3 regions of the Kitasatospora sp. NPDC086801 genome follow, and region 1 is predicted to be linked to each of the others. Evidence: predicted binding sites of a transcription regulator. Region 1 holds the regulator's gene; each other region holds the start of a gene.
The links. Region 1 encodes HrcA, which represses chaperone genes, less so after heat shock. Its sites were predicted from a motif close to TTNGCACTCNGNNNNNCNGAGTGCNAA; they were not measured.
Positions count from the first base shown of each region.

Region 1 (5,465 bases):
GCTCCGTCCCCGCGTACCTGATCGTGGACCCGATCAAGGGGGTCTGCGTGCTGCTGACCGAGTTGGGTAGGGATCCCGGGTCCGGCCTCCCGAGGTACATGTCCGAGCGGACCAGCAAGTTCGGCGAGCCCGTCCCCGTCAGCCTGCTTGAGATCGATCTGGACACCACGGACTTTCAGCAGTACGTCTGATCGGCCTCACTCCGGAACCGTCACGAAGTCGATCAACTCCTCGACCTTGCCCAGCAGTTCCGGCTCCAGGTCCTTGTAGCTGTCCACCGTGGAGAGGATCCGCTTCCAGGCGGCGGGGGTGTTCACCGGCCAGCCGAGGCGGCGGCAGACGCCCTCCTTCCACTCCTCGCCGCGCGGGACGGCGGGCCAGCCGGGGATGCCGACGGAGGCGGGCTTCACGGCCTGCCAGATGTCGATGTAGGGGTGGCCGACGACCAGGACGGCGTCGCCGGTGACCTGGGCGGCGATGCGGTGCTCCTTGGTGCCGGGGAGCAGGTGGTCGACCAGGACGCCGAGGCGCCGCCCCGGGCCGGGGGCGAAGTCGGCGACGATCGCGGGCAGGTCGTCCACGCCCTCCAGGTACTCGACGACCACGCCCTCGATCCGCAGGTCGTCGCCCCAGACCCGCTCGACCAGTTCGGCGTCGTGCCGGCCCTCGACGTAGATCCGCGACTCGCGGGCGACCCGGGCCCGGGCGCCGGGGACGGCGACCGAGCCGGAGGCGGTGCGGCCCGGCGCGCGGGCGGGCGCGGGACCGGCCGGGCGCACCAGGGTGACCGTCCGGCCCTCCAGCAGGAAGCCGCGCGGCACCAGCGGGAACACCCGGTGCTTGCCGAAGCGGTCCTCCAGGGTGACGGTGAAGCCCTCGGCCGTCTTCTCGCAGCGCACCACCGCGCCGCAGAAGCCGGTGGCGGCCTCCTCCACCACCAGGTCCCGTTCGGCGCTCACCTCCGGGGCGGGCGACTGCTTCTTCCACGGCGGGGTCAGGTCGGGTCCGTACTGGCGGCTGTGCATGAAAGCGACTATACGGACGGACCGTCAGAGGCCCGGCGCGCCCCAGACCGGGAACCAGCGGGTGAGGTCCTTCTCCAGCCGCAGGTCGTTCCCCAGCATCGCGTTGACCTGGAGCTCCAGCGGGCTGTTGCGCCGCTCCCCGCCGCCGGGCATCGGAGCGAAGGGGTAGAAGGTGCCGCGTTTGTAGAGGTAGACCAGGGCCAGCGGCTGCCCCTCCGGGTTGCGGAAGCCGACCAGCGAGCAGAGCAGCTGCGGCCCGAAGCCGTTCGCCTCCAGCTCGCTGTTGACCGCGTGCAGGTCGTTGACCAGCTCCGGCAGCTCCTCGGGGGTGTGCCGGGCGAGCAGCCAGGAGTAGCCGTAGCCGTCCTTGGAGGCCTCCACCGGGACGCCGCCGCGTTCGGTGTCGGCGTCGAGCAGCGCCCGCACCTGCTGTTCGACCTGGACGAAGGCCGCGCCCTCGACGGCGGCGAAGCAGACCGAGCCGAGCCCGGTGGGGGTGAACCCGGCCGCGGCCTCCAGGGTGAGGGCGGCGGACGGGACGCCGAACAACTGGTCGAGGTCGGGCTTGACGGGCTTGGTGCGCCCGAACAGGGTGTCCAGGATTCCCACGGCGATCCTTTCGGAGGAGGGAGTCGGGAGGGAGTCGGGAGGGCTGGAGGAGGGCTGGGGGGAGGGCCGTAGGAGGGCGGCAGCGGGCGGGGCGTCAGCGGCCGAGCTGCTCGGAGATCTTCGCCAGCTGCTCCAGCCGCTTCTCCAGCGTCGGGTGGGTGGAGAACAGCTGCGAGGCGGTCTCCCGGGCGCTCAGCGCGGGGGCGAAGTAGAAGGCGTTGTAGGGCTGCGCCTGGCGCAGGTCCTTGCTGGGGATGGCGGCGATCTGGCCGGTGACCTTGGTGAGCGCGGAGGCGAGGGCGCTGGGCCGGCCGGTGAGCTGGGCGGCGGCGCGGTCGGCGGCGAGTTCCCGGTAGCGGGAGAGGAGCCGGGTGAGCAGGAAGCTGATGGCGTAGACGACCATCGACACCAGCGGGATGATCAGGGCGGCGATCGCCGCGTTCTGGTCGTTGCTGTTGCGGTTGCCGCCCATGAATCCGCCGTACACGGCGATCCGGGTCATGGCCCCGGCGAGGACGCCGAGGAAGCCGGCGATGGTCATCACCGCGACGTCCCGGTGGGCGACGTGGGACAGCTCGTGGGCGAGGACGCCCTCCAGTTCCTCGGGTTCCAGCCGGCGCAGCAGGCCGGTGGTGACGCACACCACGGCGTTCTGCGGGTTGCGGCCGGTGGCGAAGGCGTTCGGCATGTCGTTGTCGGCGACCGCCACCCGGGGTTTGGGCATGTCGGCCAGCGCGCAGAGCCGGTCGATGGTGCCGTGCAGTTGCGGGTACTGCTCAGGGGTCACCTGGTGGGCGCCCATCGCCCGTTCGGTGATCTTGTCGCTGAACCAGAACTGGGCCACGAACAGCCCGCCGGAGATCAGGACGATCAGTGGCCAGGCGCCGCGCAGCAGCACGATCAGCAGACCGGTGAAACCGACGTACAGCAGCCCGATCACGAACATCGTCACGACCATGCGGCCGGTCAGACCGCGGTCGGGCGCGAAACGGGTGTGCTGGCCCGAGCTCGACATTGCTTGCTCCTCCATTCGCCGTCGTCTTCGATGCTGCCACCCGGACGGCCCCACGGCACCACCCCCGCGCCGGGAACTGCGGGCAGGATCACTCCGGCCGGGCCGTTCCTGCCGTTGGGCCCGGGCCTTACACTGGCAGGTACGGTTTTGGCACTCGCACGTTCAGAGTGCCAAAGCGGGTGCCGGAGCCGGGGTCGTCCCGGAGCGGGCAGCAGCATGCGTGACACGAACGGACAACGTGCGAAGACGGAGGTGTGTGCCCCATGGCCGGTGAGGTTCGCCAGCTGGACGACCGCAAGCTCGCCGTGCTCCGCGCGATCGTCCAGGACTACGTGGGCACCGAGGAGCCGGTCGGTTCCAAGGCCCTGGTGGAGCGGCACAACCTCGGAGTCTCCCCGGCGACCGTCCGCAACGACATGGCGGCGCTGGAGGAGGAGGGCTACATCCACCAGCCGCACACCAGCGCCGGGCGCATCCCCACCGACAAGGGGTACCGCCTGTTCGTCGACAAGCTCGCCGAGGTCAAGCCGATGAGCGCCCCCGAGCGCCGGGCGATCCGGCACTTCCTGGACGGCGCCGTCGACCTGGACGACGTGGTCATGCGGACGGTGCGGCTGCTCGCCCAGCTCACCCGGCAGGTCGCGGTGGTGCAGTACCCCTCGCTGTCGCGGTCCACGGTCCGGCACATCGAGCTGGTGGCGCTGGCCCCGACCAAGGTGATGCTGGTCCTGATCACCAACACCGGCCGGGTCGAGCAGCGGATGGTGGACTGCCCGGGCCCGGTCGGCGAGACGGTCCTGGCGGACCTGCGGGCCCGGATCAACGTGCGGGCCGTCGGCCAGCGGCTGCCGGACGTGCCGGGGTTCCTGGAGGAGCTCCCGGCGGGTTTCGAGCAGCCGGACCGCCCGACCGTCAGCACGGTCCTGGCGACGCTGTTCGAAGCGCTCGCCGAACAGAACGAGGAGCGGATCATGCTGGCCGGCACGGCCAATCTGACCCGCTTCGGGCACGACTTCCCCCTGACCATCCAGCCGGTGCTGGAAGCCCTGGAGGAGCAGGTCGTCCTGCTCCGCCTCCTGGGTGAGACGGCGGACGCCGCGATGACGGTCCGGATCGGGCGGGAGATCGCCTACGAGGGGCTGAATTCCACCTCGGTGGTGTCGGTCGGTTACGGTTCGGGCGACGAGAGCGTGGCCAAACTGGGTGTGATCGGTCCGACCCGGATGGACTATCCGGGCACAATGGGGGCGGTGCGTGCGGTGGCGCGGTACGTGGGTCAGATCCTGGCCGAGTCGTAGCACAGGCCGCCGTCGGACCTCCGGCGGCGGTGTCCAGTCGCAGCACTACTACAGGCGGAACAAGCGGAGCATTTGGTGGCCACGGACTACTACGCGGTACTCGGCGTCCGACGGGATGCGGGGCAGGACGAGATCAAGAAGGCCTTCCGGCGCCTGGCACGCGAACTGCACCCGGACGTCAATCCGGACCCGAAGACGCAGGAGCGCTTCAAGGAGATCAACGCCGCCTACGAGGTGCTCTCCGACCCACAGAAGCGCCAGGTCTACGACCTCGGCGGCGACCCGCTCTCGCCGGGTGGCGGGGGCGCGGGCGGCTTCGGCGCGGGCGCGGCGGGCTTCGGCTTCTCCGACATCATGGACGCCTTCTTCGGCGCCGCGGCCGGCCAGCGCGGCCCGCGCTCGCGCACCCGCCGCGGCCAGGACGCCATGATCCGGCTGGAGATCACCCTGGAGGAGGCCGCCTTCGGCACCACCAAGGAACTCCAGGTCGACACCGCCGTCACCTGCACCACGTGCAGCGGCGAGGGCGCGGCCCCTGGCACCTCCGCGCAGACCTGCGACATGTGTCGCGGCAAGGGCGAGGTCTCCCAGGTCACCCGGTCGTTCCTGGGCCAGGTCATGACCTCCCGCCCCTGCCCGCAGTGCCAGGGCTTCGGCACCGTCGTGCCGACCCCGTGCCCGGAGTGCGCCGGCGACGGTCGGGTCCGCGCCCGGCGCACCCTGACCGTCAAGATCCCGGCCGGTGTCGACAACGGCACCCGGATCCAGCTGGCCGGCGAGGGCGAGGTCGGCCCCGGCGGCGGCCCGGCCGGCGACCTGTACGTCGAGATCGCCGAGACCACCCACACCGTCTTCCAGCGGCGCGGGGACGACCTGCACTGCACCGTCACCATCCCGATGACGGCGGCGTCCCTGGGCACCCAGGTGCCGCTGCAGACCCTGGACGGGCTGGAGGAGGTCGACATCCGGCCCGGCACCCAGTCCGGGCAGTCGATCCCGCTGCACGGCCGCGGCATCACGCACCTGCGCGGGGGCGGCCGGGGCGACCTGATAGTGCATGTCGAGGTGCAGACGCCCAGCAAGCTCGACGCCGAGCAGGAGGACCTGCTGCGCCGGCTCGCGGTGCTGCGCGGTGAGGAGCGGCCGTCCGGCCAGTTCGCGCCGGGCCAGCAGGGCCTGTTCTCGCGCCTCAAGGACGCGTTCAACGGCCGATAGGCCCCCAGGGCGGGTCTGACAATTCGCGTCGGATCAGCGCGCGGCGTCGCGTGCCCGGCGGGAATTGTCAGACCCGCCCTAGGCCTGTCCGGGCCGTCCGCGCGGGGGTGCCGGGGTCCTGCCCCGGCACCCCTTTCGCGTTCCCGATCCGCTCCCACCCCCGGAGGTTCCCCGCATGACCGCCCCCGTCTTCGTCGTCGAGACCGAGCGGATCGCCGCTGCCACGCCCGGCTCCGTGGTGCGCCTCGACGGGCCGGAGGGGCGGCACGCGGCCGCGGTGAAGCGGCTGGCGGCGGGCGAGGC
Region 1 covers NZ_JBIVAX010000002.1:276,633-282,097, reverse strand. The annotation lists gene ACIPLC_RS04690 (Uma2 family endonuclease) at 1-191, shown strand, start outside; gene ACIPLC_RS04685 (DUF3097 domain-containing protein) at 198-1,025, opposite strand; gene ACIPLC_RS04680 (hypothetical protein) at 1,050-1,634, opposite strand; gene htpX (zinc metalloprotease HtpX) at 1,729-2,649, opposite strand; gene hrcA (heat-inducible transcriptional repressor HrcA) at 2,913-3,947, shown strand; gene dnaJ (molecular chaperone DnaJ) at 4,023-5,162, shown strand; gene ACIPLC_RS04660 (16S rRNA (uracil(1498)-N(3))-methyltransferase) at 5,338-5,465, shown strand, end outside.

Region 2 (5,465 bases), on a different contig from region 1:
GCTGGAGCAGCCGGTCGAGGGCGCCGTACAGGGTGCCGGTGCGCATCTTGACCCGGCCCCCGGAAATGGCGGCGATCTCCTGGATGAGGGCGTAGCCGTGTCTGGGGGCGTCCGCCAGGGCGGTGAGCAGCAGCAGCGTCGGCTCCTGCATCGAGCGTTCAGTCATACGACTACATATATCGCCAACCTACCTATAGGTCCAGTACTTCGCCGACCCGCCACAATGGCCCCCATGCCCACCACGCCCAGCACCGAGGACCTCACCGACGGCCTGCTCGCCGACTGGACGGCGCTGCTGCACCGCTGCGCCGCCGCCGAAGACCCCGAGCCGTACGGGCGGGAGCTGCTGCGCCGCTGGTCCGAGCCGCAGCGCCGCTACCACACCCCGGAGCACCTGCACGCGGTCCTGCGGCACGTCGACGACCTCGCCGGGCACGCCGCCGACCCGGACGCCGTCCGGCTCGCGGCCTGGTTCCACGACGCCGTCTACCGGCCCGACCGCTCCGAGAACGAGGAGCGCAGCGCCGCCCTGGCCGTGCGCGCGCTGACCGCCGCCGGCCTGCCCGCCGCCCGGGTGGCCGAGGTCGAGCGGCTGGTCCTGCTCACCGTCACCCACCACCCGGCGCCGGGCGACCGCGACGGCGAGGTGCTCTGCGACGCGGACCTCGCCGTCCTCGGCGGCGCCCCGGAGGCGTACGCGGCGTACGCCTCCGCCGTCCGCGCGGAGTACGCCTTCGTCCCGGAGCCGGACTTCCGCGCCGGCCGGGCCGCCGTGCTGCGCCGACTCCTCGCCCTGCCCGCGCTCTACCGCACCCCCACCGCCCGCGAGCGCTTCACCGACGCCGCCCGCGCCAACCTGACGGCCGAACTCGGCGGCCTCGAAGGTTAGGGCGTGTCCGCCCTAGGGCAGCTCGCCGACCGGCGCGACCACCGCGCCCTGCTTGCCGCACACCCAGTGCGGCTCCGGCCCCAGCTCGGGCTCCACGCCGAGCGCGTGCGGGTCCCCGTCCACGGCGCAGGCGGTGCACAGCGGCCAGCGCCCGTACGCCTCCAGCAGCGCGTCCTGGACGTCCTGGGCGACCAGCCCGAGCACGTACTCGGTGCCGTCCGGCCACTGCTCCAGCCACCAGCGGCGGTGGGTCACGGCCTGCTCCACCAGGGAGACGACGGCGGCGTCTGCCACGTCCCGCGCGGTGAGGTCGGCCAGGATCTGCGCCCGCGCGTTGTGCAGTGCGGTCTCGATGTCGTCGGAAGCCATCTGTCCATTCTGCGGTAGAACGCCGTGTGGGCGGCCCCCCGAAGGGGACCGCCCACACGATCAGGAACCAGCCGATCCGATCATGCGATCAGGATCAGAAGTCCATGTCACCGCCCGGCATGCCGCCGCCGGCGGCCGCAGCGGCCTTCTCCGGCTTGTCGGCGATGACGGCCTCGGTGGTGAGGAACAGCGCCGCGATGGAGGCGGCGTTCTGCAGCGCGGAGCGGGTCACCTTGGCCGGGTCGATGATGCCCTCGGCGATCAGGTCGACGTAGGTGTTGGTGGCCGCGTTCAGGCCGTGACCGGCGGGGAGGTTGCGCACCTTCTCCACCACGACGCCACCCTCCAAGCCGGCGTTGGTCGCGATCTGCTTGATCGGGGCCTCCAGCGCGACCTTGACGATGTTGGCACCGGTGGCCTCGTCGCCCTCCAGCTCCAGCTTGTCGAAGGCGACCGAGGCCTGGAGCAGCGCGACGCCACCACCGGCGACGATGCCCTCCTCGACGGCGGCCTTCGCGTTGCGGACGGCGTCCTCGATGCGGTGCTTGCGCTCCTTGAGCTCCACCTCGGTGGCCGCGCCGGCCTTGATGACGGCCACGCCGCCGGCCAGCTTGGCGAGGCGCTCCTGGAGCTTCTCGCGGTCGTAGTCCGAGTCGCTGTTCTCGATCTCGGCGCGGATCTGGTTCACGCGGCCGGCGACCTGCTCGCTGTCGCCGCCACCGTCGACGATGGTCGTCTCGTCCTTGGTGATGACCACCTTGCGGGCGGTGCCCAGCAGGTCGATGCCGGCGTTCTCCAGCTTGAGGCCGACCTCCTCGGAGATCACGGTGCCACCGGTGAGGATGGCGATGTCGCCGAGCATGGCCTTGCGGCGGTCGCCGAAGCCCGGGGCCTTGACGGCGACGGACTTGAAGGTGCCGCGGATCTTGTTCACGACCAGGGTCGACAGGGCCTCGCCCTCGACGTCCTCGGCGATGATGACGAGCGGCTTGCCGCCCTGCATGACCTTCTCCAGCAGCGGCAGCAGGTCCTTGACCGAGCCGATCTTGGAGTTGGCGATGAGGATGTACGGGTCCTCGAACGTCGCCTCCATCCGCTCCAGGTCGGTCGCGAAGTAGGCGGAGATGTAGCCCTTGTCGAAGCGCATGCCCTCGGTGAGCTCAAGCTCCAGGCCGAAGGTGTTGCTCTCCTCGACGGTGATGACGCCTTCCTTGCCGACCTTGTCCATGGCCTCGGCGATGAGCTCGCCGATCTGGGTGTCGGCGGCCGAGATGGAGGCGGTGGAGGCGATCTGCTCCTTGGTCTCCACGTCCTTGGCCTGGGCCAGCAGCTGGTCGGAGACGGCGGCGACGGCCTTCTCGATGCCGCGCTTCAGGGCCATCGGGTTGGCGCCGGCGGCGACGTTGCGCAGACCCTCGCGAACCAGGGCCTGGGCGAGCACGGTGGCGGTGGTGGTGCCGTCACCCGCGACGTCGTCGGTCTTCTTGGCGACCTCCTTGACGAGCTCCGCGCCGATCTTCTCGTAGGGGTCCTCGAGCTCGATCTCCTTGGCGATGGAGACACCGTCGTTGGTGATCGTGGGGGCGCCCCACTTCTTCTCCAGCACGACGTTGCGACCCTTGGGGCCGAGCGTGACCTTCACTGCGTCGGCGAGCTGGTTCATGCCACGCTCAAGGCCGCGGCGAGCTTCCTCATCAAAGGCGATGATCTTGGCCATCAGAAGTGGTCCTCCGGGACACGGTCGACTGCTCGGACCAAGGGGTGCCCGCGACGGACGGCCCTGGTGTGCGGGGGTCCTTTCCCCTACCGCTCCCGGGGGCCTCACCGACCCGGTCCGCTGTCACTCTCACGCTGTGAGTGCTAACGCCAATAATTAGCACTCGGGGTGGTCGAGTGCAAGCCCAATCGCGATCCCGCGAGCCGCCCGGGGCGCTCCCGCCGGCCCGCGCAACTCCCCGCCGGGGAACGCCGACGGGCCCGTACGACGCGTGTCGTACGGGCCCGCCGAGAAGCGAGTGGTCACCAGCCGTGGGCCGCGCCGAGCTCCTGGGGTCGGAAGGGGGTCACACCGCGGCGCGGACCATGTCCGCCTGCGGGCCCTTCTGTCCCTGGGAGATCTCGAACTCGACCCGCTGGCCCTCCTCGAGGGTGCGGTAGCCGTCCATCTGGATCGCGCTGTAGTGGACGAAGACGTCCGCACCACCGTCGACCGCGATGAAGCCGTAGCCCTTCTCCGCGTTGAACCACTTGACGGTGCCCTGAGCCATTCCGAACTCCCCTAGTGCTGTGCTGGCCCTTCACGCGCCCGCAGGTCGCGGGCCCGGGTCTGGTTTGAAGGCCGGCCCGGGGAACCCCCCCTGGGCGCAGCCGTGCACGCCGCAGCCCTCCGCCAGGGGCACCTGACGGCGCCCTGTGAGCGGGTGATTACGTCGACCGCGGCTGAATGTATCCGGATCGACGCCCTCTGCAACAGGGTCAGCTGCGGGGAATTCCGGCACCGCGCCAAGGGGCAGGACGGGCTAAACCGGGAGGAATTCGGCATTTCACGCCGGACATAGCGGACGGATTACTACAAATCCCCGCGGGAATTCTGACATCTGCCTGACATGTTTCACGGCCCAGGCGCCCGACCGGTCCCAGCGGCCGGACGACCGTCCGGCGATTCGCGGGTGAGGATGGGGGGAAGCCCTGTTCCCAACCGAGCCACACTCTACTCCGACTTGACCCCGCCATATTCCCGCCGAAATACGACCGGCCGCCCGCGGGTACGGAGAACGGAATTCCGTACGTGCGGACGGCCGGTCGGACGAACGGCGCGGGCGGCGTGCCCCGGTCCGGGGAGCGGCTCAGCAGCCGCCGGCCACCGCCGGGATGATCGAGACGCTGGCGCCGTCCGCGATCCCGGTCGCCAGGCCCTCGGAGAAGCGCACGTCGTCGTCGTTCACGTAGACGTTGACGAAGCGGCGCAGCTTGCCGGCGTCGTCCAGGATCCGGGCGGCGATCCCCGCGTGGTTCTTCTCCAGGTCGGCGATGACCTCGCCCAGGGTGGCGCCCTCGGCGGCCACCTCGGCGGCGCCGCCGGTGTAGGTGCGCAGGATGGTGGGGATACGGACGTTGGCGCTCATGGTTCTCCTAGCGGGTGCGCAGCGGGGCGGGGGTGTTCAGGCGGACGCGAGGCCGGCGTCGTGGAAGGACGCCAGGGTCGGGCGGATGACGGCGGTCATCCCGGCCCCGGCGACGGCGTCCAGGGTCTTCAGGCCGTCGCCGGTGTTGATCGCGACGGTCTCCTTGGCCGGGTCCAGCTGCCCGGTCTCGACCAGCTTCTTCAGCACGCCGACGGTCACCCCGCCCGCGGTCTCGGCGAAGACGCCCTCCGTCCGGGCCAGCAGCCGGATCGCGTCCACCACCTCGGCGTCGGTGACGTCCTCGACCGCGCCGCCGGTGCGCCGGGCGATGTCCAGCACGTACGGGCCGTCCGCCGGGTTGCCGATCGCCAGCGACTTGGCGATGGTGTCCGGCTTGACCGGGCGGATCACGTCCTGGCCGGCCTTGAACGCCGCCGACACCGGCGAGCAGCCCGCCGCCTGGGCGCCGAAGACCCGGTACGGCCGGTCCTCGACCAGGCCGAGCCTGATCAGCTCCTGCAAGCCCTTGTCGATCTTGGTCAGCTGGGAGCCGGAGGCGATCGGGATGACGATCTGCTCCGGCAGCCGCCAGCCGAGCTGCTCGCAGATCTCGTAGGCCAGCGTCTTGGAGCCCTCGCCGTAGTAGGGGCGCAGGTTGACGTTGACGAAGCCCCAGCCCTCGCCGGCCGGGTCGCCGATCAGCTCCGAGCAGAAGCGGTTCACGTCGTCGTAGTTGCCCTCGATGCCGACCAGCTCGCCGCCGTACACCCCGGCCATGACGACCTTGCCCTGCTCCAGGTCGTGCGGGATGAACACGCAGGACTTGAAGCCGGCCCGGGCGGCCGCCGCGCCCACCGCGCCGGCCAGGTTGCCGGTGGAGGAGCAGGAGAGCGTCGTGAAGCCGAAGGCCCGCGCGGCCTCGATGGCGCAGGCCACCACGCGGTCCTTGAACGAGTGGGTCGGGTTGCCCGAGTCGTCCTTGATGTGCAGCTGCGCGGTGAAGCCCAGCTCGCGGCCCAGGTTGTCCGCCTTGACCAGCGGGGTCCAGCCGGGGTTCAGGTTGGGCTTGGTGGCGACGTCGG
Region 2 covers NZ_JBIVAX010000019.1:7,308-12,772, reverse strand. The annotation lists gene ACIPLC_RS20580 (PadR family transcriptional regulator) at 1-166, opposite strand, end outside; gene ACIPLC_RS20575 (hypothetical protein) at 224-889, shown strand; gene ACIPLC_RS20570 (hypothetical protein) at 902-1,258, opposite strand; gene groL (chaperonin GroEL) at 1,353-2,975, opposite strand; gene ACIPLC_RS20560 (cold-shock protein) at 3,322-3,525, opposite strand; gene ACIPLC_RS20555 (MoaD/ThiS family protein) at 4,105-4,383, opposite strand; gene thrC (threonine synthase) at 4,420-5,465, opposite strand, start outside.
Region 2: a site for HrcA is predicted at 3,132-3,158, ahead of groL (chaperonin GroEL). Genes of this name have one in related genera too.

Region 3 (5,465 bases), on a different contig from region 1:
GCTGCTGCACGGCTCCGGCTTCCTCGCCGTCTACATCAGCGCGGTGATCCTCGGCAACGCCAAACTGCCGCACGGTCCGGCCGTCCGGGGCTTCGCCGACGGACTGGCGTGGATCGGGCAGATCGGCATGTTCGTGCTGCTCGGACTGCTCTGCACGCCCGCGACCATGGGCGACGCGGTGCTCCCCGCGCTGGTGATCGGCGGCGTGCTGGTCTTCCTGGCCCGGCCGCTGTCCGTGGTGCTCACGCTGACCCCGTTCAAGGTGCCGGGCCGGGAGCAGGCGCTGCTCAGCTGGGCCGGGCTGCGCGGGGCGGTGCCCATCGTGCTGGCCACCATCCCGCTGGTGTCGGGCGCGCCGAAGGCCCAGGACGTCTTCAACATCGTCTTCATCCTGGTCGTCGTCTTCACCCTGCTCCAGGGCCCGACCCTGCCCTGGGTGGCCAAGCAGCTGCGGATCGGCGAGGGCTCGATGGGCCAGGACCTGGACATCGAGTCCGCCCCGCTGGAGAAGCTGCACGGGCACCTGCTGTCGGTCGCGCTCTCCCCCGGCTCCCGGATGTCCGGCGTGGAGGTCAGCGAGCTGCGGCTGCCCAAGGGGGCCGCCGTCACCCTGGTGGTGCGGGAGGGCAACTCCTTCGTGCCGGACAAGGCGACGGTGCTGCGCGGCGGGGACGAGCTGCTGGTGGTCACCACGGACGAGGTCGGCGAGGCGGCCGAACGGCGGCTGCGGGCCGTGGACAAGGGCGGCAAGCTCGCGGGGTGGCTGCACGGGCGGTGAGTCGTACCGTCGGACGGTGAGCCCCACCGTCGGGCGGCGAGCTCCCCGGCGTCGGGCAGCGACCCGGCAGGGTGGGCGGCGGGTGGTGGACCGGAAGGCCTCACCCGCTGTTCACCTTCGATTGGCAGGACAACTTTGGACGTGCCTTGTAGTCTGGGGATGCACGCGACATCTACGCGCGTATATGTATGATGGTCAGATCACACCCAGCATCTGCATCTGCCTGACGCAGAGTTGGCGCGACCGTTCGGCGGCCGCGGTCCGGACCTCGGCCACCACGCCGGGCCGGCCCGGTATCTACCCCGGTCGACGCGCGAGAGGACGACTCTCGGCGCCGTCGGGGCCATCCCATGCCCTGCCGCGCTACCAGGCAGCAGGAAGGACCGACCGTGACGGCCCGCCGAACGGTCGACAACCCCGCGGACACCGCGACCCCGCGTGACACCGCGAACGCCACCCCCGCCACCGGCACCACCGACGCCCCCGCTCCCGTGCGGGTCGGGTACGGCACGCTGCTGCGCACGCCCGGCGCCTGGACGTTCCTGGCCCCGGCGCTCCTCGCGCGGCTGCCGTACGCGATGCTCAGCATGGGCATCCTGCTGCTCGTCAAGGACACCCACGGCTCGTACGGCACCGCGAGCACGGTCGCGGCCGTCGCCGCCGTCGCCCAGGCCCTGATCGGCCCGCAGACCGGCCGGCTCGCCGACCGGTACGGCCAGACCGCCGTCCTCGTCCCGACCGTCGTGGTGCACGCGGCCTCGGTCGGCGCGCTGATCGCGCTGGCGCTCGGCCACGCACCGGCCTGGAGCCTGTTCCTGGCCGCCGCCCCGGCCGGCGCGAGCGTTCCGCAGATCGGCGCCATGGTCCGGTCCCGCTGGGTCGCCAAGTTCACCGCGGACGGCGCGTCCGCCTCGTCCGCGGCCAGGGTGAGCACCGCCTTCGCCTTCGAGTCCGTGACGGACGAGTTCACCTTCGTGATCGGCCCGATCCTGGCCGCCGCCGTCGCCACCTCGGTCAGCCCCTCGGCCGGACTGGTCGCCGAGGCCACGCTGACCTTCGTCGGCGGCCTGGCCTTCGCCGCCCAGCGGCGCACCGCGCCCGCCCGGATCCTGCCCCAGCCCGGCGTGCGACGCGCCTCCGCGCTCGCCTCCCCCGGCGTCCGACTGCTGGCCGGGGCCTTCCTCGGAGTGGGCACCGTGTTCGGCGGCATGCAGGTCTCGGTGAACGCCTTCGCCGACTCGGTCGGGCAGCACGGCGCCGCCGGCACCGTGTACGGGATCTTCGCCGGCGGCTCGATGGTGGCCGGCGTGCTGTACGGCGTGATCGCCTGGCGGCGGGCCGTGCAGCAGCGGATGATCATGAGCTACGCCCTGCTGGTGCTGGGCTGCTCCACGCTCTGGGCGATGCCCAACCTGGTCGCGCTCTCCGTCGCCGGACTGGTCTGCGGCCTGGCCATCGCGCCGACCCTGATCAGCGGCTACACCCTGGTCGAGACCCTCGTCGCGGACGGTGCCAAGACCGAGGCGTTCACCTGGCTGACCGGCGCCATCGGCCTCGGCCTGGCGATCGGCTCGATGGCGGCCGGGCGGCTGATCGACGGCCACGGGCCGTCCACCGGCTTCCTGGTGCCGGTGGCCGGCGCCGGCCTGGGCCTGGTCGCGCTGGTGTCGCTGCGGCACCTGCTGACCGCGCCGGGCGGGGCGGGCCCGGTGGTCGCGGCCGCACCGGAACGCGGCGCCGCGACACAGCTGGTGGGCGCGGCCAAGGGCTGAGCGGTCACGCGGTGGTGCACGGTGCGAAGCCGCGGTGGCGGAGCGTGCGCGGCTCGACCACGGCTCATCTCACATCGGAGTCGCTGGACTGATCCAGCGGAATGCCGCATCATTGACCATCGTTAGCACTCATCAGGCGAGAGTGCCAGGAGGAAGACAAGTGCCCACGTACCAGTACCAGTGCACCGAGTGCGGCAACGGCCTGGAGGCGGTGCAGAAGTTCACCGACGAGGCGCTGACCACGTGCCCCGACTGCCAGGGACGGCTCCGCAAGGTCTTCTCGGCCGTGGGCGTCGTGTTCAAGGGCTCGGGCTTCTACCGCACCGACAGCCGCTCGTCCTCCAGCAGCACGGTGGGCGCCAGCGCCTCCGGCGGCTCCTCGGCGTCGTCGTCCGGCTCGACCCCGGCGTCGTCCTCGGCGTCCTCGGCGTCCTCGTCCTCCGGCTCTTCGAGCTCTTCCGGCTCCTCCAGCCCGGCTCCGGCCGCGAGCTGACCTCGGCGCCGGACGCACAGCGCATCGGAAAGGCCCGTCGGCCCCGCGTTCTTCGCGGGGCGGCGGGCCTTTCCGTCATTCCGTTCGTGATCCGGTTCGTGATTCCGTTCGTGATTCCGTGCGTGATTCCGTTCGTGATTCCGTGCGTGATTCCGTGCGTGATCCCGTTCGTGATCCCGTTCGTGATTCCGTTCGTGATTCCGTTCGTCATCCGGTTCGTCATCCCGGGCGGGCCGGATGCACTCGTGCGGGTGTACGAAGTCATCCACAGGGCCGAGTTGTCCACAGGCTGCGGATAAGGGCTTTCCGCAGCGGCGCGCGGCGCACATCGTGGGGGTCGCCAGAGAACGACCGGCCCGCAGAAGGGGCGGTCCCCTACGACCCCCGGTGGTGACCATGACGACCATGAGCCTCTCCGTCCCGCTGCCCGCACCCACCGTGCCACCCCGGCGGGAGGTACCGCGCTTCCCGCCGATCCGGCGCGGGGCCGGCGGGTGGCGGCGCTGGCGGCACGCCGTACGGCGGCGGGCCGGGGTGCCCGCGCTGGTGCTGCTCGCGGTGGCCGCGGCACTCGCGGTCGGGCCCGCGCGGGCCGGACTGCCGCCGCCCCCGGGCGGCCCGGTGGGCCGGACGGGTTGTCAGTCCGGGGCAATCGAAGATCACCCGTAACCGGGCAACGACTTCGTCGTTCACGGCGGCATGAAAGGCTTCAAGGAATTCCTGCTGCGTGGGAACGTCGTCGAACTCGCCGTCGCCGTCGTCATCGGCGCGGCCTTCACCAACATCGTCAACGCCTTCGTCAAGGGTGTGATCAATCCGATCGTCGGCGTCTTCGGAACGAAGGACCTGGCGTCCTACAGTTCCTGCCTCAAGGGGCCCTGCGAGCTGAACGCCACCGGCGAGGTCACGTCCGGGATCCTCATCCTGTGGGGATCGGTGCTCAGCGCCGTACTGCAGTTCCTGATCACCGCAGCCGTCGTCTACTTCGTCCTGATCGTGCCCATGAACAGGCTGGCCGCCAGGCGGAAGAGCCCCGTCGAGGCGGCGGCGGAGGCCGAGGCCAAGGAGGTCCAACTGCTCACCGAGATCCGCGACGCGCTGGTCACCCCGCAGCGCTGAGCACGCTCGCTTCCATCAGTCCCCGTGGTGCGGCGGGCGCTGGCTCAGGTACCAGTCCAGCCCCCGCCCACCGCTCTCCCCCGCCCCGGGGCGCTCGCCCCAGCCGGTGTCGGTGTCGTCCCGGGACTGCTGGTCCAGTGGGTCCCGGAAGACCAGCCGGGCCTTCGGCGCCGCCGGCCGCCCCTCCCGTTCCTGCTGTGCCCCCTGCTCCTGCTGCTCCCGTTCCTGCCCCTGCTCGCTCACCCTGCTCACTTCCGCTTCCCGTCGACTGCCGTCCGGATCGTCCTGTCCCTCCAGCCTAAGAGCCCCGTGGCACACCACGGGCCCTGGTGCGGAGGGCTCCGCACCAGGGCCCGTGGTGGATGGGGGCCGCAGGCAGCTTCTCGGGTTCTCAGGCGGCCTCGAAGCCCGCGTGGTCGGCGATCTTCTTCAGCTCGGCCAGCGCGTGCTTCTCGATCTGGCGGATCCGCTCGCGGGTGAGGCCGTGCTGCTTGCCCACCTCGGTGAGGGTGCGCTCGCGGCCGTCCTCCATCCCGTAGCGGGAGCGGATGATCGAGGCCGTGCGGTCGTCCAGCCGCCCGATCAGGCCGTCCAGCTCCTCGCGGCGGAGCATGACCATCACGGCGTCCTCGGGGGACGTCGCCCCGGTGTCCTCGACCAGGTCGCCGAACTGGGTCTCGCCCTCATCGTCGACCGCCATGTTGAGGCTGACCGGGTCGCGGGCCCAGTCCAGCACGTCCTTGATCCGGGCCTCGGTGGTGTCCAGCTCGGCCGCGATCTCGGCCGGCTCGGCCTCGCGGCCCAGTTCCTTGGACTTCTCCCGCTGCACCCGCCGGATCCGCCCCAGCTCCTCGACCAGGTGCACGGGCAGCCGGATGGTGCGGGACTGGTCGGCGATCGACCGGGTGATCGCCTGCCGGATCCACCAGGTGGCATAGGTGGAGAACTTGAAACCCTTGGCGTAGTCGAACTTCTCGACGGCGCGCACCAGGCCGGCGTTGCCCTCCTGGATGAGGTCCAGCAGCGGAAGGCCGCTGCGCGGGTACCGGCGGGCGACCGCCACCACGAGCCGGAGGTTGGAGCGGATGAAGACGTCCTTGGCGCGCTCGGCGTCCTCGGCTATCGCCTCCAGTTCCTCGCGCTTGACGCCGTCGGGGAACTCGCCCTCCCCCAGCAGGTGCTGGGCGTACACGCCGGCCTCGATCCGCAGCGAGAGCTCGACCTCCTCGGCGGCATCGAGCAGGGGTGTCCTGGCGATTTCGTCGAGGTACATGCCGACCAGGTCGCGGTCGGCCTCAAGGTT
Region 3 covers NZ_JBIVAX010000041.1:65,079-70,543, reverse strand. The annotation lists gene ACIPLC_RS31170 (potassium/proton antiporter) at 1-778, shown strand, start outside; gene ACIPLC_RS31165 (MFS transporter) at 1,168-2,550, shown strand; gene ACIPLC_RS31160 (FmdB family zinc ribbon protein) at 2,711-3,043, shown strand; gene ACIPLC_RS31155 (hypothetical protein) at 3,130-3,342, shown strand; gene ACIPLC_RS31150 (hypothetical protein) at 3,449-3,712, shown strand; gene mscL (large conductance mechanosensitive channel protein MscL) at 3,743-4,162, shown strand; gene ACIPLC_RS31140 (hypothetical protein) at 4,178-4,414, opposite strand; gene ACIPLC_RS31135 (sigma-70 family RNA polymerase sigma factor) at 4,554-5,465, opposite strand, start outside.
Region 3: a site for HrcA is predicted at 2,673-2,699, ahead of ACIPLC_RS31160 (FmdB family zinc ribbon protein). Genes of this name have one in related genera too.